Regions from separate parts of the Pseudomonas sp. SJZ078 genome, predicted to be linked through region 2. Evidence: riboswitches for the same ligand, from Rfam matches in the RefSeq annotation. Region 2 holds a riboswitch; the other holds the start of a gene.
The links. Region 2 has a riboswitch for cobalamin ahead of cobO (cob(I)yrinic acid a,c-diamide adenosyltransferase). Riboswitches for the same ligand answer to the same signal wherever they lie in the genome.
Positions count from the first base shown of each region.

Region 1: linked by a shared signal. The riboswitch ahead of FBY02_RS08095 (CbtB-domain containing protein) and the one ahead of cobO (cob(I)yrinic acid a,c-diamide adenosyltransferase) in region 2 are both predicted to bind cobalamin.

Region 1 covers NZ_VIUG01000006.1:41,030-53,098, reverse strand. The annotation lists gene FBY02_RS08120 (phospholipase D-like domain-containing protein) at 1-1,204, opposite strand, end outside; gene FBY02_RS08115 (VWA domain-containing protein) at 1,390-1,992, opposite strand; gene FBY02_RS08110 (ATP-binding protein) at 2,046-3,050, opposite strand; gene cobN (cobaltochelatase subunit CobN) at 3,274-7,035, opposite strand; gene cobW (cobalamin biosynthesis protein CobW) at 7,039-8,103, opposite strand; cobalamin riboswitch at 8,201-8,415, opposite strand; cobalamin riboswitch at 8,582-8,805, shown strand; gene FBY02_RS08095 (CbtB-domain containing protein) at 8,913-9,101, shown strand; gene FBY02_RS08090 (CbtA family protein) at 9,113-9,820, shown strand; gene FBY02_RS08085 (cobalamin biosynthesis protein) at 9,817-10,221, shown strand; gene cobM (precorrin-4 C(11)-methyltransferase) at 10,301-11,047, shown strand; gene nfuA (Fe-S biogenesis protein NfuA) at 11,255-11,839, opposite strand; gene FBY02_RS08065 (fatty acid cis/trans isomerase) at 11,955-12,069, opposite strand, start outside.
Region 2 covers NZ_VIUG01000041.1:22,265-34,333, forward strand. The annotation lists gene cobT (nicotinate-nucleotide--dimethylbenzimidazole phosphoribosyltransferase) at 1-586, opposite strand, end outside; gene cobU (bifunctional adenosylcobinamide kinase/adenosylcobinamide-phosphate guanylyltransferase) at 583-1,104, opposite strand; gene FBY02_RS25235 (cobyric acid synthase) at 1,139-2,590, opposite strand; gene cobD (threonine-phosphate decarboxylase CobD) at 2,587-3,579, opposite strand; gene cbiB (adenosylcobinamide-phosphate synthase CbiB) at 3,572-4,480, opposite strand; gene bluB (5,6-dimethylbenzimidazole synthase) at 4,477-5,127, opposite strand; gene FBY02_RS25255 (cobyrinate a,c-diamide synthase) at 5,124-6,524, opposite strand; gene cobO (cob(I)yrinic acid a,c-diamide adenosyltransferase) at 6,521-7,147, opposite strand; cobalamin riboswitch at 7,228-7,443, opposite strand; gene FBY02_RS25265 (hypothetical protein) at 7,603-8,187, shown strand; gene FBY02_RS25270 (sorbosone dehydrogenase family protein) at 8,254-9,564, shown strand; gene FBY02_RS25275 (class I SAM-dependent methyltransferase) at 9,645-10,307, opposite strand; gene FBY02_RS25280 (C40 family peptidase) at 10,323-10,856, opposite strand; gene FBY02_RS25285 (C40 family peptidase) at 11,021-11,647, opposite strand; gene hda (DnaA regulatory inactivator Hda) at 11,878-12,069, opposite strand, start outside.

The sequences.
Region 1 (12,069 bases), on a different contig from region 2:
TTTGCAGGCCGTAGCGCAGGACGTCGTCATTGGGCTGGCCGAGCAAAGCGTCGAGGATCCGATCGGGCAGGACGAAGGCGGTGACGAATAGCAGGTCCTTGCGGGCGGCATCGATGATCTCAACGAAGCGGTCCAGGTCGCCTTCTCCCGTCCGCGGCGAGAAGCCGACGAACAACCGTTGCTGCGGGTCCATGGGGTTGTTCTGAGTCAGCCACTGGCGGGTGGCATCGACCTCCTGCGGGGCGGCCCAGATCTGCTCGAACACCTGGCGATAGCTGTCGCTCACCCGGGGATCGTCCAGCACGTGAACGACATTGGCCTGCCGGTAGACACCGTTGGCAGTGAAATTGGTGCTGCCACAGAGCACGGCTTCGGGATGCAACGCACCGCTGCCATCGACCTTGCTCAAAACGATGAATTTGTCGTGGAAGATGCTCTGGGTCACCCGTCCCCGCTTGTTGGCCGGCGGCAGTTTTTCCAGGCTGGCCTCGTTGCGCAGCGTGGTGTCGTCGCCCGGCTCGGCGTGGTACAGCACCCGCACCTGCGCGCCACGGGTGAAAGCGGCATTCACCGCATCGACGATCACCGGCAGCTCGTATTCGTAGATGGCGACATCCAGGGCCCACGTGGCATCCAATGCCCGGTCGATGAAGCCGGTCAGGCGCCCCAGCAGACCGTTTTCCAGCCAGCGACGCGGCGCATCGGGCCAGTCGTCGATGGACAGGTTCCGGTTGGCACTGATCAACGCGTCCAGCTCGGGGAACTTGCGCTGGAACGCCTGGCTGGCCGCCACGGCACGATTGAAGATCACTCGCTGGTTGGCCGGCTGGCCGTTATCGCTGGTGACCGTGACCTCCAGGAACTCTCCCAACTGCGGCGCTTCGGGACTGCCGTAGGCCAGGTGGACACGGTAATGAAGGGTCACACCGGGGTTGACGGCGTAATCGGCCCAGCGAAATTTCTGCAATGGCGCCTTGTCGCTAGGCGTGGCGTGGAACTCGGGGAAGGTGTGGGCCTTGTCGGGGAACGTCAGGCTGTTGAACAAGAACAGCCAGGGCTTGTCGCCCTGCCGCTTCTCGATGGCAAATCCCAGCAGCCCCTTGCGCCGCGGTTCGGCCAGGTCCATGGCAAGCAGCACGCCGTTGGTGCCGGCATAGGCCTTGACCCGGAAATCATCCTGAGGATTGGTAACAAGGATGCGCATGGTTCACTCCTGTGAAGTTGCCTCAGCATAGAACAGGGATCCAGCCTGGGTGTGCAGATCCGTGACCGAGGCGCAGCCTTCGCGGGCAAGCCCGCTCCCACAAGGATCGCGACATGCCGCAGATCAAGTGTGGGAGCGGGCTTGCCCGCGAAGGCGTCCGACCAGACACCTCAGACACAAGCTCATCACACCTGGTCGATATGCCGATACTCAGCCCCCAGCTGCACCGCCAGCTGCCGGGCCCGGCCCAGGCGGATCGGGCCTCGCTCGATGTCGAGCAACAGGCAGGGGCAATCGAGTGGTGACAGCGGCACGCTCTCCTTCACTCGCCCATCCGTCATCAGCAACACCCTTTGCTGCTCCGCCGGGTAGCGCTTGCGCCGGGCGATCAGCCAATGACCGGCCTCCTGCAGCGCCGCCAGCAACGGCGTACCGCCACCGGCACCCAGCCCGTCGAGCCAGTCCCGCAACCCGGCCGAGGCCTTAAGCCCCTGCACTTGCCAGTTCGGGACACTGCCGCTGGCCGTCAGCAGCGCCAACCGGGCACGTTGCCGGTAGGCGTCGTCGAACAGCTGCGCCAACAGGCCCTTGCCATCGCTCAACGCCCGATGACGACGGGTCGAGGCCGACGCATCGACGATCACCAGCCAGAGCTCATGGGACGAACGATGACGTGCCTGCCAACGCAGGTCTTCACGCAAACGCGGACGACCGTTCAACAAGGTACCCGGCCAGTTCACCATGCCGCTGGCCGCCGCTTTGCTACGGCCCTGACGCCCCTGTTGCAATGGCCCTGCACGGGGTCTGGCATCCGCCCCCGCGGCCGAACGGGGGCGAATGCCTAAGGCTTTTTTGGCCAGCTCGGCACTTCACGCCGGGCACCGGTCGCAAGCGCCTGGGCTGGCAGGTCGCCCCACTGGCCCTGGCCTTCGTCTGACTCGGCGGCCCGGTTGCCAGCCGAGGGGGCCTGGGACGGTGAAGGGGCCGGGGCCGAATGCCTGCGCCGACGATGGCGCAAGGCAAACTCGGCGACCGCATCGATGTCCTCCGCGGCGATGACCGGCCCCCCGCGCCAGGCCGCATGGGCCCGTGCGGCGCGCAACCAGACCAAGTCGGCGCGCAAGCCATCGACACCGGCAGCAAAGCAGCGCTCGGTGATTTGCGCCAAGGCCTGATCGTCCAGGGGAATCTGTGCCAAGCGCTCGCGAGCGTTCTGGCAGCGTTCGCGCAATTGGTCCTGGGCCGAGGCCCATTCGGCGCAAAACGCCACCGGATCACTGTCGAAATCCAGCCGTCGCCGAATGATCTGTCCACGTTCGGCCGGTGCGGTATGACCGTCGAGGGCCACGTTCAGGCCAAACCGGTCGAGCAGTTGCGGACGCAACTCGCCTTCCTCCGGGTTCATGGTGCCGATCAGCACGAAACGCGCCGGATGCCGATGGGAAATACCGTCGCGCTCGATCAGGTTGGTGCCGCTGGCGGCGACGTCCAGCAGCAGGTCCACCAGGTGGTCCGGCAGCAGGTTGACTTCATCGACGTACAGCACGCCACCGTCGGCCTTCGCCAGCACACCGGGAGAAAACTGCGCGCGCCCTTCCCCCAGGGCTGCGTCCAGATCGAGGGTACCCACCAGTCGTTCTTCGGTGGTACCCAGGGGCAAGGTGACGAACTGCCCGCTGGCCAGCAGATCCGCCAGCCCCCTGGCCAGGGTCGACTTGGCCATGCCCCGGGGGCCTTCGATCAGCACACCGCCGATTTTCGGATCGATGGCGGCCAGGCACAGGGCCAGTTTCAGGTCATCGGCACCGACCACGGCGGAGAGTGGGAAATAGGGGGTGTCGGTCATGGTCGATTCTCAAAGGTGGTCGGTAAAGTCGGTTTGGAGAGAGTCTTGTGGCGAGGGGATTTATCGAAACGTCGCACCGCCCCGCTGGGCTGCGCAGCAGCCCCAAAATATCACCTTGGTAAAACTGACACACCGAGGCGGGCTGATAGGGGATCGCTTTGCGATCCAACGGGGATAAATCCCCTCGCCACAGGTTTTGCATATGGTCAGCTGATGGTACACATCAACCATCCTCTTCAATGTCCAACAACAGATTTTCCAGCGCCTCGCGATACGCCCCCGGTGCCTGCCACATCCCCCGTTGCTGGGCTTCAAGCATACGCTCGGTCATGTCCCGCAAGGCGTCGGGGTTGTGCTGGCGGACGAAGTTCCGGGTGTCCGGGTCGAGCAAGTAGGCATCGGCCAGCAAAGCGTACTGGTGATCGTCGATCAGCTGCGTGGTGGCGTCGAAGGCGAACAGGTTGTCCACCGTCGCCGCCAGTTCGAACGCGCCTTTATAGCCGTGACGCTTGACCCCGTCGATCCACTTCGGATTGGCCGCCCGGGAACGGATGACGCGGTTGAGCTCTTCCTTGAGGGTGCGGATCCGGGGCAAGTCCGGTTGACTGTGATCGCCGTGGTAACTGGCCGCGACGGTTCCACCGAGGGTTTCCGCCGCCGCCAGCATGCCGCCCTGGAACTGGTAGTAATCGTTGGAATCGAGCAAGTCGTGCTCGCGGTTGTCCTGGTTCTGCAACACCGCCTGCACCTGGCTCAAGCGCCGGGAAAACTGATCTCGCGCAGCGGTGCCTTCATCTGCGCCGCCATAGGCGTAGCCGCCCCAGTTCAGGTACACCTCGGCCAGGTCTTCGCGATGCTGCCACAGGCGACCGTCGATAGCGCCCTGCACGCCTGCGCCATAAGCACCGGGCTTGGCGCCGAAGATCCGCCAGCCGGCCTGGCGCGCCGCGTCTTGAGGCTCCAGGCCCGATGCCAGCAAGGCTTCGCGCTCACTGCGCACCTTGGCCGCCAGGGGATTCAGGTCGTCCGGCTCATCGAGGGCGGCGACAGCCTGCACGGCAGCGTCGAACAAACGGATCAGGTTGGCAAAGGCGTCCCGGAAGAACCCCGATACCCGCAGCGTCACATCGACCCGGGGCCGATCCAGCAGGCTCAGCGGCAGGATCTCGAAATCATCGACCCGCTGGCTGCCCGTGGCCCACACCGGGCGCACGCCCATCAGCGCCATGGCCTGGGCGATGTCATCACCGCCGGTGCGCATGGTGGCGGTGCCCCACACCGACAGGCCGAGCTGGCGCAGGTGATCGCCATGATCCTGCAAGTGCCGCTCCAGAATCAGGTTCGCCGACTGGAAACCGATACGCCACGCCGTGGTGGTGGGCAGGTTGCGCACGTCCACCGAGAAGAAGTTGCGTCCGGTGGGCAACACGTCGAGGCGCCCACGGCTCGGCGCACCGCTGGGGCCCGCCGGCACGAAGCGTCCGCTCAAGGCATCGAGCAGGCCGCGCATTTCCGCCGGGCCGCAGGCGTCCAGGCGCGGCGCCACGACGGACCGCAGGCTCTCGATGATGCTGCTGACGTCCTGCCAGCCCGGCGCTTCCAATTGCTCGACCCGGCCTTGCAGGGCCCGCTCGATCAAGCTTGCCGCAAACAGCTCCAGGCGCTCGCGGGTATCGCCGACAGTGCGCCACGGCTCATCGCTGACCTGCCGCAATGCCTCGGGACGGTCGCCGGTCCACGGGTCGGCCAAGGCGCAATCCAACGGATCGAAACCCAGCCCGAATGCCTTCGACAGCGCGCGCAACAGGCTCGACTGCGCGCCCTTGCCATCACCCCGGGGAATGCGCAGCAACGCCAGCAAGGTGTCGATGCGCAGCCGCCCGCCGGGCGACTCGCCAAAAATATGCAGGCCGTCGCGGATCTGCGACTCCTTCAGATCGCACAGGTAGGTGTCCAGGCGCGGCAGCCAGATCGCCGCGTCGGCGTCGGCGTCCAATTGCAGCTCGCGATCGATGTGGGTTTCGCGCACCAGGTTCAGAATATCCCGCTGCAGTTCCCGGGCGCGGCGCGGGTCGAGCAATTGTGCTTCGTAGTACTCGTCGGCCAGCAACTCGAGGTTACGTAGCGGCCCGTAGGTTTCGGCGCGGGTCAGCGGCGGCATCAGGTGGTCGATGATCACCGCCTGGGTGCGCCGCTTGGCCTGGGCGCCCTCGCCCGGGTCGTTGACGATGAACGGATAGATATTCGGCAATGGCCCCAGCAGCGCGTCCGGCCAGCAGCTTTGCGACAACCCGACGCCTTTGCCCGGCAGCCATTCGAGGTTACCGTGCTTGCCGACGTGAATCACACCATGGGCGCCATAGGTATGGCGCAACCAGAAATAGAACGCCAGGTAGCCATGGGGCGGCACCAGGTCCGGGTCGTGGTACACGGCACTTTGGTCGACCTGATAACCCCGGGCCGGCTGGATGCCGACGAACGTCAGGCCCAGGCGCAGGCCGGCGATCATTAGGCGACCGGCGCGGAACATCGGGTCCGCCTCGGGCGAGCCCCAACGCTCCAGCACCGCCTGGCGATTGGCCTCGGGCAGTGCGTCGAACATGGCCTGGTAAGCCTCCAGCGCCAGGCTTTGGTGGCATGGGCGCAGGTCGAGGCTGTCCAGGTCATTGCTGACACCACCGAGCAGTTGCTGGATCAGCGCGGTGCCACTGGCAGGCAGTTCGGCGGGCAGCGGATAGCCCTCATCCCGCATGGCGCGCAGGATGTTCAACGCCGCCGCCGGGGTGTCCAGGCCGACGCCGTTGCCGATGCGTCCGTCCCGGGTCGGGTAGTTGGCGAGGATCAGCGCCACGCGCTTCTGCCCATTGGGCAGGCGCGCCAGTGCGGTCCAGCGCCGGGCCAGTTCGGCGACGAAATCCATGCGCTCGGGCACCGCGCGGTAGCAGACCACATCGCTCTGGCTGCGCTCGCTGCGCCAGGCCATGTCCTTGAAGCTGATGGGGCGGCTGATGATCCGCCCGTCCAGTTCCGGCAAGGCAATGTGCATCGCCAGGTCCCGCGGGCCCAGGCCCTGCTCGCTGGCTCGCCAGCCGGGTTCGTTGTCCTGGGCGCAAATCGCCTGGATCACCGGAATGTTGCGACGAAACGGCCGCAAATGCGGCGCTTCCGGACTCGACTGGGCAAACCCGGTGGTGTTGAGGATCACCCCGGCCTCCACCTCGTCCAGCCAGTCTTCGACCTGCGCCAGACAACCAAGCTCCTTGAGGCTCGCCACCGCTATCGGTAACGGATTGAGCCCGGCCATTTGCAGCCGCTGGCAGAACACGTCAATGAACGCCGTGTTCGCCGCTTGCAGGTGGGAACGGTAGAACAGCACCGCCGCCACCGGTTGATCGGCCTGCCAGTCAGCTTGCCAGTCGTCGAGGCTGGCACTGGTTTTCTGCGGGTGGTAGATGGCCGTGCGTGGCAAAGTCCGCGGTTCGGCCCAAGCGTAGTCGCGCCCGAACCATTGACTGCCGAGGTTGTGAAACAGATCCAGGGCATTACCCAGCCCACCCTGGCGCAAAAACTGCCAGAGCCGGTCGCGGTCGACAGCGGGCACGTTGCTCAAGTCGCTGAGTTCCGGGTCCGGCCGGTCATCACCCGGCACCAGGATCAACGTCACCCCGCGTCCGGCCAATTCCATCAAGCGTTCGATGCCGTAGCGCCAATAGCCGATACCGCCGTGCAGCGACAGCAAGATGACCCTGGCGTGACGCAGCACGTCCTCGACGTAAAGATCCACCGAGGCGTGGTTCTGCACCTGCATCGGGTTGGCAAGGCGAAACTGCGGGTAGTCGTCCGGCAACTGCCGCGCCGCTTCAGCCAGCAGCGCCAGGCTGGAGTCGCCGCTGCACAGGATCACCAGCTCGGCGGGGGTTTGTCCCAGGTCGGCAATGTTGTCATCCGACACGAAACCGCCGGGCTGGGTCCTGAGCAGGTGCATGGCTTAGACGCTGAGGGCGGCGCGCAGCTGCGCTTCAAGCAGCCCGGCATCCAGCGCCTGGCCAATCAACACCAGACGCGTCACCCGCGCTTCATCGGCGCCCCACTGGCGGTCGAAATGCTTGTCGAAACGCGTGCCCACTCCCTGGATCAGCAGGCGCATCGGCTTGTTCGGGATCGCCGCAAAGCCCTTGACCCGCAGCACGCCGTGCTGGACCACCAGTTGCGTCAGCGCGTCCAGCAACAGGCTTTCGTCGGCCTGGGGCAGCTCGATGGAGATGGAATCGAAGGCGTCATGATCGTGGTCGTCATCGTCGCCGTCATGATGGTGGTCGTGATGGCTGTGGCGGCTGTCGATGTGTTCTTCGGAACCAGCCCCCAGGCCGATCAGCACCTCCAGCGGCAGGCGACCGCTGCTGGCTTCGATGACCTTGACCGCCGGTGGCAGTTCCTCGGCTACCTCAAGACGGACTTTCGCCAGGTCTTCCGGGCTGATCAGGTCGGCTTTGTTGAGGATCACCAGGTCGGCGCTCGCCAGTTGATCGGCGAACAGTTCGTGCAGCGGCGACTCGTGGTCCAGGTTCGGATCGAGCTTGCGCTGGGCATCGACCTGGTCGGGGAAAGCGGCGAAGGTGCCAGCGGCCACGGCCGGGCTGTCGACCACAGTGATCACCGCATCGACGGTGCAGGCACTGCGGATTTCCGGCCACTGGAAAGCCTGGACCAGCGGCTTGGGCAAGGCCAGGCCGGACGTTTCGATGAGGATATGGTCGAGGTCGCCGCGCCGGGCCACCAGCTCGCGCATCACCGGGAAGAACTCTTCCTGCACCGTGCAGCACAGGCAGCCGTTGGCCAGCTCGTAGACGCGGCCGTTGGCTTCTTCTTCGGTGCAGCCGATGGAGCACTGCTTGAGGATCTCACCGTCGATGCCCAGCTCGCCGAATTCGTTGACGATCACCGCGATACGCCGGCCTTGGGCATTATCGAGCATGTGTCGCAGCAACGTGGTTTTGCCCGAGCCGAGGAACCCGGTAACGATAGTGACGGGAAGTTTGGCCAGTGTTTTCATCGGATGCCCTTTGGCAAGGTGGCGGGCAAACGGGACGACAACCGCAGGCACAAGGGTGCGCGGAAGATTTCGCCACCGGATCACCCCGCCCGGTTGTAGTGAGAATCTGTCTCGAGGCAGGTCTCCTGGCTGACGGCGGGCCGGTCCCGGCTTTCATGGAAAGCCCTGGCAATTCCTGCGCCTTCCCGTGCGGCATGCACAGTGGCCTGGCAGGAACGTCACCGTTCACAGTTGCGGGGGCAGCCGCGGCTTGGACCGCGTTCCCTTCTTAGCTTCGGCGCAAACCGAAGAACCTCGAAGGCGCAAGGCTACGCAGGGTGTGGGGGCGGGTCAATGTCTTCGAGTTCTGTGGCGTCTGTGCCGGCCTCATCGCGAGCAGGCTCGCTCCCACATTTGAAATGCATTCCCCTGTGGGAGCGAGCCCGCTCGCGATGGCCGCGACTCGGTTTCATTGACGCCCCACCCCCAGCCATGCTCTCCTGTGCGCCTAGTAATGGGTGCCCTTCACAGGGTGAAACGGGAAACCGGTGAATCGTGTGCTTTACTTCCAGGCCACGTCAGTCCGGTGCTGCCCCCGCAACGGTAAGCGAGCGAAGCGTCAGATCCACTGTGCCCGATGGCATGGGAAGGTGGCGCTTGCAGGCAAGGCCCAGGCCCTGCCCCTCGTGAGCCCGGAGACCGGCCCATAACTCAAACATCAACAAACCCGCGGTGGGCGGGCGCTGTTCGGATCCTGACGGGCTTTTTTGCCCGGGGTTTCATTGCGCTCGATTTACCCACTGACCAAGACAAGAACAGAGGGAAGCGCCATGTCGACCATCAGCACCACCGCCCGCACCGCCAGCAGCACCACGACCCTGAGCCAGCGCCTGAGCGCGGCGATCCTCGCCTCGATCATGGGTGCCGGCCTGGTCTATTTCGCCGGTTTCTCCCACATCGAGGCGGTGCACAACGCGGCCCACGACACCCGCCACAGCGCCGCCTTCCCGTGCCATTGAGACCTGCCGACATGATCAAGCGTATCGCACAAACCGCCGGGTTCAGTGGTTTGCTGGCCGCCCTGCTGCTGACCCTCCTGCAGAGCCTGTGGGTTTCGCCGCTGATCCTGCAGGCCGAAACCTATGAAAAAGCCCCGGCTGCCGAAGTCGCTGTCGAGGCTCACCAGCATGCCGACGGCGTCGCCCATACCCATGATGCCGAAGCCTGGGAGCCCGAAGATGGCTGGCAGCGCGTGCTGTCCACCACTGGTGGCAATCTGGTAGTCGCGGTGGGTTTCGCCCTGATGCTGGCGGGTCTGTACACCTTGCGCGCCCCCACCCGCACCTCCCAGGGTCTGCTCTGGGGCCTGGCCGGCTATGCCACGTTCGTCCTCGCACCGACCCTCGGCCTGCCGCCGGAACTGCCCGGTACCGCCGCGGCCGACCTGGCTCAACGGCAAATGTGGTGGATCGGCACCGCGGCGTCCACGGCCGTGGGCATCGCCCTGATCGCGTTCGGCAGGCATTGGCTGCTCAAGCTGCTGGGTGTGGCGACATTGCTGGTGCCCCATGTTATCGGCGCACCGCAGCCGGAAGTCCACTCGATGCTGGCGCCCGAAGCCCTTGAAAGCCAGTTCAAGATCGCCTCGCAATTGACCAACGTCGCGTTCTGGCTGGCCCTGGGCCTGATCAGCGCCTGGCTGTTCCGCCGTGACGGTCAAGCTCGCCACGAGGCATGAATAGCGGGCAGGTGCTGGTGGTTGGCCTGGGCTGCCAGCGCGGTTGCCCGGCCAGCGTGTTGCGAATATTGCTGGATGAGACGTTGCAGGCCCATGGGATCGCGCTTGAGGCGGTAGGCGCCCTGGCCAGTATCGATCTCAAACGTGACGAACCGGGCCTGCTCGAATTGGCGGGGCAACTGGGCCTGCCGCTGACCTTCTTCAGTGCCGCCCAGTTGGCGGGTTACCGGGAACGGCTCAGCCACCCTTCGCAGGTCGCTTTCGAGCGCACAGGTTGCTATGGCGTGGCCGAAAGCGCGGCGCTGGCCCTCGCCGAACGATTGGGCAAAACGACCGCCACCTTGCGAATTCCCCGCCAGAAGTGCGCCCAGGCTACCCTGGCATTGGCGGTCGCGTCGTAAAACCCGATAATCGTGCCCCATGGATCATGAGCGATCTTCATTCAGACATCGCTCCCCACTCTATTTTCAGGAACCGGTCATGACCGTCTACTTCATTGGCGCCGGCCCTGGCGATCCGGAATTGATCACTGTCAAGGGCCAGCGGCTCGTGCGCAGCTGCGCGGTGATCATCTATGCCGGCTCCCTGGTGCCCGCCGCCGTGCTCGAGGGCCACTGCGCCGAACAGGTGATCAACAGCGCCGAACTACACCTGGAACAGATCATCGCGCTGATGGAGACAGCCCATCGCAACGGCCAGGACGTCGCCCGGGTGCATTCGGGCGACCCGAGCCTGTACGGCGCCATCGGCGAGCAGATTCGTTGCCTGCGGGAACTGGACATCCCCTTCGAGATCATTCCCGGAGTGACCGCAACCTCAGCCTGCGCCGCCCTGCTGGGCACCGAACTGACCTTGCCGGACATTTCCCAGAGCGTGATTCTCACCCGCTACGCGGACAAGACCGCCATGCCTGCCGGGGAAGAACTGGCCAGCCTGGCACAGCATGGAACGACCATGGCGATCCACCTGGGGGTCAATCATCTGGAAAGAATCGTCGAAGAGTTGTGGCCCCACTACGGCGCGGATTGCCCGATTGCCGTGATTCACCGGGCGACATGGCCGGATCAGGATTGGGTGGTGGGGACGTTGGCCGACATTGCTGTAAAGGTGCACGCCAAGGGCTTTCGCCGCACGGCGCTGATTCTGGTGGGGCGGGTGCTGGGCAACGACGTGTTCAGCGAATCATCGCTCTACCGCGCCGGGCATGCCCATCTGTACAGGCCCTGAACCCGTCAGCCGCTCAGCACAACTCCCTGGTGGGAGCGGGCTTGCTCGCGAAAGCGGTGGGTCAGTCTGCATCGATGTTGACTGTGCTGACGACTTCGCGAGCAAGCCCGCTCCCACAGGGGGTCGGGGTGGCCGCAAATTATGTATCCACCACAGATCCTGTGGGAGCGAGCCTGCTCGCGATGGTGGCAGGCCGGCCCGCAACAATCAGTAGTAAGCGTTTTCTTTCTGCGTGTGGTCAGTCACGTCGCGCACGCCCTTGAGTTCCGGGATACGCTCGAGCAACGTGCGCTCGATACCTTCCTTCAGGGTCACGTCAGCCTGGCCACAGCCCTGGCAGCCGCCGCCGAACTGAAGCACCGCAATGCCGTCTTCCACCACGTCGATCAGCGACACCTGGCCGCCGTGGCTGGCCAGCCCCGGGTTGATTTCGGTTTGCAGGTAATAGTTGATGCGCTCGTTGATCGGGCTGTCGGCGTTGACCATCGGCACTTTCGCATTCGGTGCCTTGATGGTCAGTTGGCCGCCCATCCGGTCGGTGGCGTAGTCGACCACCGCATCGTCCAGGAACGCTTCGCTGAACGAATCGATGTAGGCGGTGAAGCTCTTGAGCCCCAACGCGGTGTCTTCGGGTTTTTCTTCTCCCGGCTTGCAGTAGGCAATGCACGTCTCTGCGTACTGGGTGCCGGGCTGGGTGATGAAGATGCGGATCCCGATACCCGGTGTGTTCTGCTTGGACAGCAGGTCGGCCAGGTAATCGTGGGCGGCATCGGTAATCGTAATGGCGGTCATGGAAACTCCTCGCAGGCTTGCCGGCAGTTTACGCCAAATCAGGGCGCCGGACAAAGTCCCAGTATTTTTGTCAGGAAAGCAGCCCGCGGTACGGGCTCGCCGCCGGACAGGCCGGTCAGAGGTTCTGGTAGCGATTCATGTCCAGCACGCCGGCCTCCAAGGGCTCGGTTTCCTCGATGTAGCGACTCAGGTCATGGAAGTAGTACCAGAACTGCGGGTGACTGCGACGA
Region 2 (12,069 bases):
CCACCGGGCAATCGAGCAAAGCGCAGGCCAGGGCACTGGCCGCCGTGGTGTTGCCGATCCCCATCTCGCCGCCGATAAACAACTGCGTGCCACTGGCAATCGCGCGGGCGACACTGTCGCGCCCGGCTTGCAGGGCCTGCTCGCCTTGGTCCACGGTCATCGCCGGGCCCTGGACAAAATTCGCCGTGCCGGGCCCGACACGCAGATGCCGCACACCGGGCAGATCCAGCGACGGCGTCACAGTCCCCAGGTCCACGACCTCCAACCCCGCCCCCAATTGCCGCGCCAGAACGCTGATGGCCGCGCCACCACTGACGAAGTTGAGCAGCATCTGTCCGGTGACTTCCTGGGGATAGGCCGACACGCCCTCCGCCACCACCCCATGATCGCCGGCAAAAATCGCGATCCACAGTCGGTCCAGGCTTGGCTTGACCCGCCCTTGCAGGCCCGCCAGTTGCACCGCCACCGATTCGAGCCGCCCCAGAGAGCCGGCCGGCTTGGTCAGTTGTTGCTGACGGGCCGCGGCCTGTTCCAGGGCCTGGGTATCGAGGGGCTTGCAGGGGTCCAGCCACCAGCGGTGATTCATAACGCGGTACCTTTGAGGGTCAGGGGCAGGCCGGCAACGGTCAGCACGACACGCTGACAACGCTCGGCCAGGGCTTGATGCAGCCAACCGGCTTCATCGACATAACGGCGAGTCAGCTCGCCCAGCGGCACGACACCCATGCCGGTTTCGTTGCTGACAAAAATGATTTCACCGGGCAGCGCGGCCATGCAGTCCAGCAGGGCGTCGCGTTCCGTACCCAGTTGTCGGGCATCATCGAGCATCAGCAGGTTGGTCAGCCACAGGGTCAGGCAATCCACCAGCAGGCACTGTCCTGGCGCGGCGTTGTCCCGCAACACTTGGGCCAGGGCGAGCGGCTCTTCCACCAAGGCCCATTCGGCCGGACGACGCGCGCGATGCAGGGCGACCCGCTGGTTCATCTCGCCGTCCAGGGGTTGGCTGGTGGCGATGTAAGTCACCGGTAACCGAGTGTCCGCCGCGAGTTTTTCAGCCAGGCGACTCTTGCCGGAGCGGGCGCCGCCGAGGATCAGTTGGAGCATGGTGTAATACCTTCAAATAGGCGATGGGGCCACCCTAGATCCCACAGAGTTCACGCAACAAACCGGTATCCAGATGTTTTTCCACCAGGTCCGCCAGCCGCTCGATATCCCGCTCGCGCAAGCCGTGGTAATCCACTGCTCGCACATCCGCCAACCCGGCCCAACGCAACAAGGCGCTGCTGGACTCGGACGACTCGAACAGGCCGTGCAGGTAGGTGCCGAGAATCTGCCCGTCGAGGCTCCGGGCCCCGTCGCAGCGGCCGTCATCCAATTGCACCAAGGGCTGTTCCAGGGCCGGGCCGACAGTCACGCCGGCATGGATCTCATAGCCACTGACCTCGGCATTCTCCAGGGTCAATCGGCCTCGGACATTGCGCAACTGCTTCTCGTGCTCCAGAGTCGTTTCGAACGCCAGGAGCCCCAGCCCGGCGCTGGAGCCCGGCGTGCCTTCCAACCCCAGCGGATCGTGGACCTGTTGCCCGAGCATCTGCAACCCGCCGCAGATCCCCAGCAGCTTGCCGCCATAGCGCAGATGCCGCTGAATGGCCGCTTCCCAGCCGTGGGCCCGCAGATGGGCCAGGTCGCTGCGCACGCTTTTCGAGCCCGGCAGGATGATCAGGTCGGCTGGCGCAATGGCCTGGCCCGGACCGATGAATTGCAGGTCAACCTGCGGGTGGAGGCGCAACGGATCGAAATCGGTGTGATTGCTGATGCGTGGCAGCACCGGCACCAACACTTTGAGCACCTGCTCGGCCTTGTCGGTTTGGCGCCGATCCAGGCCGTCCTCCGCCTCCAGATGCAGGTCCGTCACGTAGGGCAACACCCCCACTACCGGCTTGCCGGTGCGGGCTTCCAGCCAGTCCAACCCCGGTTGCAGCAAGGCAATGTCGCCGCGAAAACGGTTGATGATGAAGCCCTTGACCCGCGCCTGCTCGCTGGGCGAAAGCAGCTCCAGGGTGCCCACCAGATGGGCGAATACCCCACCGCGATTGATATCGGCGATCAGCAGCACGGGGCAGTCCACCGCTTCGGCAAATCCCATGTTGGCGATGTCACCGGCCCGCAGGTTGATCTCGGCCGGCGACCCCGCGCCCTCCACCATCACCACCGGATACGCCGCGCTCAACCGTTGGTGGGAAGCCAGCACGGCCTGCATCGCGATGGCCTTGTAATCGTGATAGGCCACAGCATTCATGGTGGTGACCGCACGGCCATGGATGATGACCTGGGCCCCCGTGTCGCTGTTAGGCTTGAGCAGTACCGGGTTCATGTCGGTGTGCGGCTCGAGGCCGGCGGCCTGGGCCTGTACGGCCTGGGCGCGACCGATTTCGCCACCGTCGGTGGTCACCGCGCTGTTGAGGGCCATGTTCTGCGGCTTGAACGGCACCACACTCACGCCATGGCGCCTGACCCAGCGGCACAGCGCCGTGACCAGGGTGCTTTTACCGGCATCGGACGTGGTGCCTTGCACCATCACTGTGGTCATTGGAAGTCCTCGGCGTAGGCCACGAAAGCCTGTTCCAGGCGCAGGAATTCGGCATCGTCGGCCGGTAACCCGAAGCGCAGGCTGCTGGTGTTCGTGAATAGCCGCAGGAGAATGCCGCGATGGGCCATGAAGTCGTGAAGCATCTGAGCGTGTTCGGTGACCAGCCACTGGAACAACGCGCAACCACCCTGGGGCTTGAAGCCGTGACGGGCAAGCAGCAATGACAGGCGTTGGCTGGCAGCTTCACAGCGCTGTCGCTGACGGGTGTGGGCGGCGGTGTCGAGTAAACAGGTTTGGCCCAGGACCCGGGTCGGCCCGCTGACCGCCCACGGCCCGACCTGCTCGGCGAGCAACCTGAGCAAATGTTGCTCGGCCAGGACAAACCCCAGGCGAACCCCGGCCAGGCCAAAGAACTTGCCGAAGGAACGCAGCACGATCAGCCCGACCTGATGGGCATGGGCAGCCAGGCTCAGTTGCGGGGTGACATCCATGAAAGCCTCGTCCACCACCAGCCAGCCGCCGCGCTGGGCCAGTCGCGCGTGCCAGTCCAGCAAACGTTCGGGGCTCAGGTTCAGCCCCGTGGGATTGTTCGGGTTGACCACCACCAGCACGTCGAGGCTATCGAGGAAGAAATCCACTTCCGATTCCAGCACCTCACGCACGATGTAACCGTTGCGGCGCCAGGCTTCGGCGTGCTCGGCATAACAAGGCGACAAGACACCGACCTTGCCACTGCGACGCAGGCGCGGCAACAGCTGGATCGCCATCTGCGAACCGGCCACCGGCAGTACATGGGCCGCCCCGTAATAAGTGCAGGCTGCCTGCTCCAGTCCGTCATCGGTTTCAGGCAGGCGTGCCCAGGCCCGCAAAGGAATCGCCGGGACGTCGAACGGCCATGGCGCCAGGCCGCTGGACAGGTCGAGCCAATCCACCTCGGCAATGCCATATTGCCGGACCGCTTTGCGCAGGCGTCCGCCGTGCTCAAGCATAGAACTCAGCTCCCAGACAGAGAATCAGCAACCACAACCATACGCCGCGCTGCACCAGCTGCCAGCCGCGATCAATGGAATCGGCGCTCGCCGGCACGCCCTCGCCCAGCGCTGGACGCTGGTGCAGCTCACCGTGATACACCGCCGCGCCCCCCAGCTCGACACCCAGCGCACCGGCACCGGCGGCCATGACAGGCCCGGCATTGGGGCTGTCCCAAGTCGGGCCCTGACTGCGCCAGCACTTGAGCGCCGGACGGGTTGTACCGAGCAGCGCGTAGGTCAACGCCACCAGCCGCGCCGGAATGTAGTTGAGCACGTCATCGATTTTTGCCGCTGCCCAGCCAAAGCGCTCGAAGCGCTCGTTGCGATAACCCCACATGGCGTCGAGGGTATTGCTCAAGCGATACAACACCACGCCGGGCGCTCCCGCCACGGCGAACCAGAACAGCGCGGCGAATACCGCGTCGCTGCCGTTCTCCAGCACCGACTCGGTGGCCGCGCGGGCGACGGCGGTTTCGTCCAGCTCACGGGTTTCGCGGCTGACCAGATAGCCGACACGCTTGCGCGCTTCGTCCAGATCGCCGCTACGCAGCGCCCGGGCCACCGGCTCGACATGTTCGCCGAGGCTGCGCAGGCCGAGGGCGCAGTACAGCGCCAGGATATCCACCAGCCATCCCACCAGTGGCGCCCAGGACAGGGCCGTGGCGAGCAGGGTCAGCGGCACTACCGCAATCACCCACGCCGTGACCCCGTGGCTGCGCCAACCGCGCCCGCCGGAATTGAAGCGTTGTTCGATGCGATCGGCAAAACGGCCGAACGCCACCAGCGGATGCCAGCGCCGCGGCTCCCCCAGCAATGCATCCAGCGCTACGGCGGCGGCACTGAGCAACGCGACACTCATGGGTTCACTCCCCAACGGTTTTCATAGAGCAGTTCATTGAGTGAACGCGGTTGTGCCCAGCCCTCCAGGGCGAGCATTGGTGCTGGATAGAACTCCTCCACCGGGCCGAGACAGAGTATCGCCAGGGGCTTGGCGCCCGCAGGCAGGCCCAGCAGATCGGCCAGGGCCTGGGGCTCGAACAGCGAAACCCAGCCCATCCCCAGCCCTTCGGCGCGGGAAGCCAGCCACAGATTCTGGATCGCACAGGACAGCGAGGCGAGGTCCATTTCCGGCAAGGTCCGGCGGCCGAAGATGTGCCGCTCGCGGTCATCCATCAACGCCGCCACCAGGACTTCGGCGCAGTCATTGATGCCCTCCACCTTGAGCTTCATGAATTCATCGCTGCGTTCGCCCAGGGCCTCGGCGGTGCGAATGCGCTCCTGTTCCACCAATTGCTGGATATCTGCGCGCAATGCGCGGTCGCTGATGCGGATGAACCGCCACGGTTGCATCAGGCCCACACTGGGCGCCTGGTGGGCGGCTTCCAGCAGGCGCCGCAGCAACTGGGGTTCAACCGTGCCGCCGATGAAATGCCGCATGTCGCGGCGCTCAGCGATGGCGCGGTAGATGGCGTCGCGTTCGGCCTTGGGAAATGCGTTGTCAGTCATGGCCTCTTCGCGAGCAAGCCCGCTCCCACAGAGAATTGTGAACACCCATCCAATGTGGGAGCGGGCTTGCTCGCCAAAGCAGCCTCAAGGTCCGGCGCCAACAACGCGGCAATCGCCCGCGGATTCGACGGAAAATAGAAATGCACATAGGAGGCCGTCATCCGCCCCTGCCGGAACACCGCCTCCGCACCACGCCCACCGTTAGGGCTATGGCCACGGGCGATCGGTTCCAGGTCAGTACTGGTCAGCGAGTGATGGTAGGTGTGTCCGCGCAGAGTGCCTTCCGGCAGCTCCACCGATTGCAGCGCCAGGGCGGCGAGGCGCTTCTGCATCTGCGCGTCACCGGCGAGCAACCCGAGCAGCTCGGCGCGATTGCCCTCGACATCGGTCAGCGAATCCAGCAGATACAACATGCCGCCGCACTCCGCCAGCAACGGCTTGCCGGCGTGGTGATGTGCCCGGATTGCCGCCAGCATCGGCGCATTCCGGGCCAAGGCCAGGTGATGCAATTCAGGATAACCGCCAGGCAGGTACAGGCTGTCCGCCTCGGGCAGTTCGTGGTCATGGATCGGTGAAAAAAAGCGCAACTGCGCGCCCATGGCGCGCAGCAGATCGAGGCTCGCGCCATAGGTGAAGGCAAACGCTTCGTCCCGGGCCACGGCGATGCGGACCCCGTCGAGCCACGGCTGCGCGGCAATCACCGCGGGGGCGGCGAATGTCACCGCCGGCGGAAGCGTCACTTCGCAACTGCCGGCCAGGGCCTCGGCCGCAGCGTCGAGGCGCAGGTCCAGGTCGTTCAGCTCGCTGGCCTGGACCAGTCCGAGATGACGACTTGGCAGCTCGATTCCGGTTTCCCGGGACAGCGCGCCGTACCAGCGCAGGCCTTCGGTGAGGCTGCCTTCAAGCAATTGCGCATGGCGCACGGTGCCGACCCGGTTGGCCAGGACGCCGGCGAAGGGCAGATCCGGCTGATAGCGCGCCAGCCCGAGGGCCAGGGCGCCGAAGGTCTGAGCCATGGCCGTGCCGTCGATCACCGCCAGCACCGGCACACCGAAATGTCGCGCCAGATCGGCGCTGGACGGCGTGCCGTCGAACAACCCCATCACCCCTTCGATCAGGATCAGGTCCGCTTCGGCTGCAGCTTCCCACAACAACCGTCGGCTTTCCTGCTCGCCGACCATCCACATGTCCAATTGATAGACCGGCGCGCCGCTGGCGCGCTCCAGGATCATCGGGTCGAGGAAATCAGGGCCGCATTTGAAAACGCGCACCTTGCGCCCCTGGTTGCGATGCAGCCGGGCCAGGGCAGCGGTGACCGTGGTCTTGCCTTGCCCCGACGCCGGGGCGGCAATCAGTACCGCCGGGCATTGGCGGTCTGGAAACGAAGGGTCACTCACAGTTCGACGCCCTTCTGTGCCTTGATACCGGCCTGGAAGGCATGCTTGATCATGCCCATTTCGGTGACGGTGTCTGCCAGCTCGATCATTTCCGGCTTGGCGCCGCGGCCGGTCACCACGACATGCTGCATGGGCGGACGCGCCTGCAGGTCGCTCAGGACCTGGTCGAGATCGAGGTAACCGTGCTTGAGCGCAATGTTCAGTTCATCGAGCACCACCAGGCCAATGGACGGATCGTTCAGCAGTTGGCGCGACACGGCCCAGGCCGTTTCGGCGGCCGCGATGTCGCGCTGTCGATCCTGGGTTTCCCAGGTAAACCCTTCGCCCATGACGTGAAAGCGCACCTGATCCGGGAAACGCCGGAAAAACAATTCCTCACCGGTGCTGTTGCGGCCCTTGATGAACTGCACCACGCCACACTGCATCCCATGCCCCATGGCTCGGGCCAGCATGCCGAACGCCGAACTGCTCTTGCCCTTGCCGTTGCCGGTCAGCACCAACAGCAAGCCGCATTCGTTCGGTGAATTGGCGATGCGCTCGTCGATCACGGCTTTCTTGCGCTGCATACGCGCCAGGTGACGCTCGTCGCGGTCGGACGCATCTGTATCAGGGGAGCCGGTCATGGGGAAGCCTCCGTTGAGAACTGGATAACGGCAGGCGGGCACGGGAAAAGACGGCAACAAGCCTGGCATCGCCCACCGTGATGCCGTTGGATGGATCAGGCCGGTCTCCGGGCTCATGAGCGGCGTAACGCCGAGCTGCGCGCCTTCCCGTGCCGACAGACACAGTGACTAGGGTTAACAACCCTGATGGCAGCTTTGACTCATTTACCGTTGCGGGGGCAGCGCCGGGTTCTCACCGGCTTCCCTGTTTCACTCTGTCGACCGGGTCACAGAGCACCTGAAACAAGTCGCGAAGGTTAGAGGGTTGGTGGTGGAGCGTCAATTAAAGCCGCCGCGGGCCCGGCAATGATTATGGGCCTGGATCAATAAAGTGACGCCAATCTTGTGTCACGCTGTGGCAAGTGATATCAAATAGGCATTACGACCCGATATCACAAAAACAAGAGGGCAGAAACATGCAAGGCATGATCATCAGCAATCCAAAGCTGGAATTCCTGCGCCCGGTGCTGGAACGCTGGTTTGACTGTATCGACCGCTACAACGCCGTGCGCGGCGATAACGATACGCCCTACTGGTTCGATGAAAAGGCCAACCTCGGCCTGCTCTCTGCCGCCGCCTGGATGGCCGAGATGGTCACGCTGCAGCACACCGCGACCCGCAAACAGAATGAAGAAGGCGAACGCAACGTCAGCGCCGATCTGTTCATTGCCGGTGCCGAGGATCGCGCTTTCATCCAGGCCACCCAACGCTGGCCGAAGGTCAAGAACCTGAACCTGACCCAACCCCTGCAAGATGTCACCAGCGATGCCAAGCGCATCAGCTATGCCACCGACCTGAAGCTGGGCTGCCTGTTCGTCGCCCCGCAGAAAGCCCAGCAAAGTGCTACCCCTGAAGAACTGCAGGACATGATCGATGACCTGCAAAAGGAAAACACCTGCGCCGTGGCCTGGTATTTCCCTTACAACTACCGCAAGTTGCGCAACGAGGCCGGTCATTACCACCCGGGCATCGCCGTGCTGTTCAAACAGGCCCACGGCTGACCGGTTGAACCATCGCCGGTATATGCTTCTCTATGAATAACTACATGCATTCATAGGGAAGCCAGCATGCTCAAGCCACCGCACCTCCTGATCGTTGCCCTCGCCGCAGGGCTTGTCGCTTGTGGCGAGTCTTCCACGCTGCAAGTCTCCGATGGCACCGGCCCATCGCCAAAACTGCCCGAACCGAACAAGACCCTGGTCCCCACCGTCAACATCGCCGAAGCCGTCGGCTGGCCCCAGGGCGCCAAGCCAACCGCGGCCGAAGGCCTGCAAGTGGTGGCGTTTGCCGAGGGGCTGGACCATCCGCGCTGGCTCTACGTGCTGCCCAATGGCGACGTGCTGGTGGCGGAAACCAACGCCCCGCCCAAGCCGGACGATGCCAAGGGCATCCGTGGCTGGGTAATGAAGAAAGTCATGGGCCGCGCGGGTGCCGGCGTCCCCAGCCCCAATCGCATCACGTTGTTGCGCGACGCCAATCACGATGGCATCGCAGAAACCCGCACGGTCTTCCTGGAAAACCTCAACTCGCCGTTCGGCATGACATTGGTGGGCAATGACCTGTACGTGGCCGACACCGATCGACTGATCCGCTTCCCCTACAAGGACGGCGATACGCAAATCAAGGCGCAGCCGACCAAGGTCGTCGACCTGCCGGGCGGCACCATCAACCACCACTGGACCAAAAACGTGATTGCCAGCCGTGACGGCAGCAAGCTCTACGTCACCACCGGTTCGAACAGCAACGTCGCGGAAAACGGCATGGAGGCAGAGGAAGGCCGCGCGGCGATCTGGGAAGTGGACCGCGCCACCGGCAATCATCGCATTTTCGCTTCGGGCCTGCGCAATCCTAACGGCCTGGCCTGGGAACCGCACAGTGGTGCGTTGTGGACAGCGGTGAACGAGCGGGATGAGATCGGCAGCGACCTGGTGCCGGACTACATCACCTCGGTCAAGGACGGCGCTTTCTATGGCTGGCCCTACAGCTACTACGGGCAGCACGTTGACGTGCGGGTCGAGCCACAGAACCCGGCGCTGGTGGCCAAGGCCATCGCACCGGACTACGCCGTCGGCCCTCACACGGCCTCATTGGGTCTGACCTTCACCGAAGGCAGCGCCCTGCCAGCGCCCTTCACCGAAGGCGCGTTCATTGGCCAGCATGGTTCCTGGAACCGTAAGCCCCACAGTGGCTACAAAGTGATTTTCGTACCGTTCAACGGCGGCAAGCCGGCGGGGAAACCGGTGGATGTATTGACCGGGTTCCTGAATGCAGATGAAAAAGCCCAGGGCCGGCCGGTGGGCGTGGTGATCGACAAGCAGGGTGGGTTGCTGGTAGCCGATGACGTGGGAAACAAAATATGGCGGGTGTCGGGTAAATAAATCTGCCGATGGCCTGCGGACAACTCTGTGGCGAGGGGATTTATCCCCTCGCCACAACATCATCCAACCAGGAACCGTATTTAAAGCTTACGACACAAGGTCAACCCATCCCCCAATGGCAGCAGCGACAAATCCACCCGCCGATCTTCCTTCAATGCGCGGTTCAATGCCTGGATGGCACGGGTGTCCTCGCTCTGGGGCTGGGCTTCCAGCACCCGGCCGCTCCACAACGTGTTGTCGAATATCACCAGCCCACCGCCACGCAGCAACCGTAGCGCGCGCTCCAGGTAAGCCGGGTAGTTGGCCTTGTCCGCATCGATGAAGATCAGGTCGAACGTGCCGCCCTGCCCTTGGCGCTCCAAAGCGTCGAGGGTTTCCAGGGCCGGTGCCAGGCGCAGGTCGATTCGCTCGGCCATCCCGGCTTCGCGCCAATACCGCAGCGCCACGGCGTTGTAGTCACCTGGAATATCGCAACAGATCAACGAACCGTCCTGCGGCAGGGCGCAGGCCATGCACAAAGCGCTGTAACCGGTGAAGGTACCGACTTCCAGCAAGCGCCGGGCGCCGGTGAGTTTTACCAGCAATGCCAGGAATTGCCCCTGCTCGGGCGCGATCTGCCAGCGCGCCATGGGCAGCGCCTGGGTCTCGTCCCGCAGACGTCGCTGCAAGGGCGTCTCCCGCAGGGAAACGTCCAGCAGGTACTGGTAAAGGGCATCATCGAGGTTGAGAGTGCGAGCGGTCATGACAACCTCCGCGGATCAGGGATAACGGGCCAAGTGCTCCGGTTGCAGCACCCGCTTGGCGCTCAGGTAGGCTTTCTGCCAATAGGCCTTGGACAAACTGTCGAGCTTGACCGTACCACCGGTGGCCGGCGCATGAACGAAGCGCCCCTCACCGACATAGATCCCGGCATGGCTGACCTGGGAGCCACCGTTGGTGGCGAAGAAAATCAGGTCACCGCTTTGCAGCGCGTCCTTGCCGACATCCGGGGCGCGCATGCCGATCATCTCGCGGGTCGAACGTGGCAGGGAAATACCGGCGGCATCACGGTACACGTAACCGATCAGGCCGCTGCAATCGAAGCCCGAATCCGGTGTATTGCCGCCCCAGCGGTAGGGTGTCCCGACCAGGCCCAACGCCCGGAAGAGCACATCTTCAGCGGCAGGCGACAAAGGTTGCGCGGGGGCAAAGACCACGGGAGCCCGCACTGGTGCGGGCGGTGGCGTACGGCTTGCGCACGCGCTGAGCAGTGCGACAAGGCAGATGAGGGCGAGGCGGGCCGACGTCGACATATGCAGAACAATCCTGATCTGGATGCGGCTTTTCTGCCGTGGACATGAAAACAATCCGCCTGCGGAATACGCAGGCGGATTGCCATCAATCAATGATCAAGGATTCTAGCGGCTATGAGGCAAACTTCAAGTAAGACTTTAAGTTTGCCTTACAAAATGTGCGCTTACTTGCGAGCGGTGACCACGGTCGGTGCCATGGCGAGGGCGCGCTTGGCTTCGATGAAGGTCTTGTTCCAGTAGCTGTCGCCCAGGCTGTCGATCCGCACGCCACCGCTGCGGCGGCTGCTGGAATGGATGAACTGGTTGTCGCCCAGGTAGATACCGGCGTGACTGACGCGACCACGACGCCCACTGGTGCTGAAGAACAGCAGGTCGCCAGGCTCCAGCTGGTTGCGAGCTACCAGCGGCGCATTCACGTTGATCATTTCACGTGTGGAGCGCGGCAGGTTCATGCCGGCCTCTTCACGGAACAGGTAGCCGATGAAACCGCTGCAATCGAAGCCGGCTTCAGAAGTGCCGCCGAAACGGTAGCGGGTACCAATCAGCGACATGCCGCGTTCCAGGATGCTGTCGGCCAGCACCGGGAGCTGATAAGGCTTGCTGCCGGCGAAGGCTGCGAGTTCTTTGTCGTCTGCCATTTCTTCCTGGAACGTCATGGAAGAAGACTGGGCGGTAACGGAGTTCTTGACCTGTGGTTGTTGCGCTTGCTGCGACACTGGAGAGTGGGCAGCGCAACCGAACAGCAGGGTAACGAGTGCGAGAGGCACGAGGGGTGCGAAGCGATTGAGCATGGGCACGACCGTGGCTGAAGTAGTAAAGATGGCGAGACTATGCCTTCTATCGACTTCATTTGCAAATTCAATCGATGAAAATGTGACTTCCCGCTTTTCCGTCTACATCTAAGCGCTTAAGCCCATTTTGAAAGTCATGTGGCCTGCTGCCCAGCAGGACCGCAGGTTTTTCCATGCCTTAGAGGTTGCTGGTTACAAAGCTGTACCCCCTGTGGCGAGGGTCGCTGTGTTTACCAGCCCAAGGTTTCTTTCAGGAAAGGAATAGTCAGCTTGCGCTGGGCCTGAAGGGAAGCCTGATCGAGGCGTTCGAGCAATTCGAACAGCGCGCTCATGCTGCGGGTACCACGGGTGAGGATGAAATGCCCGACTTCGTCGGTCAGGTGCAGGCCACGGCGGGAAGCGCGCAGCTGCAAGGCACGGAG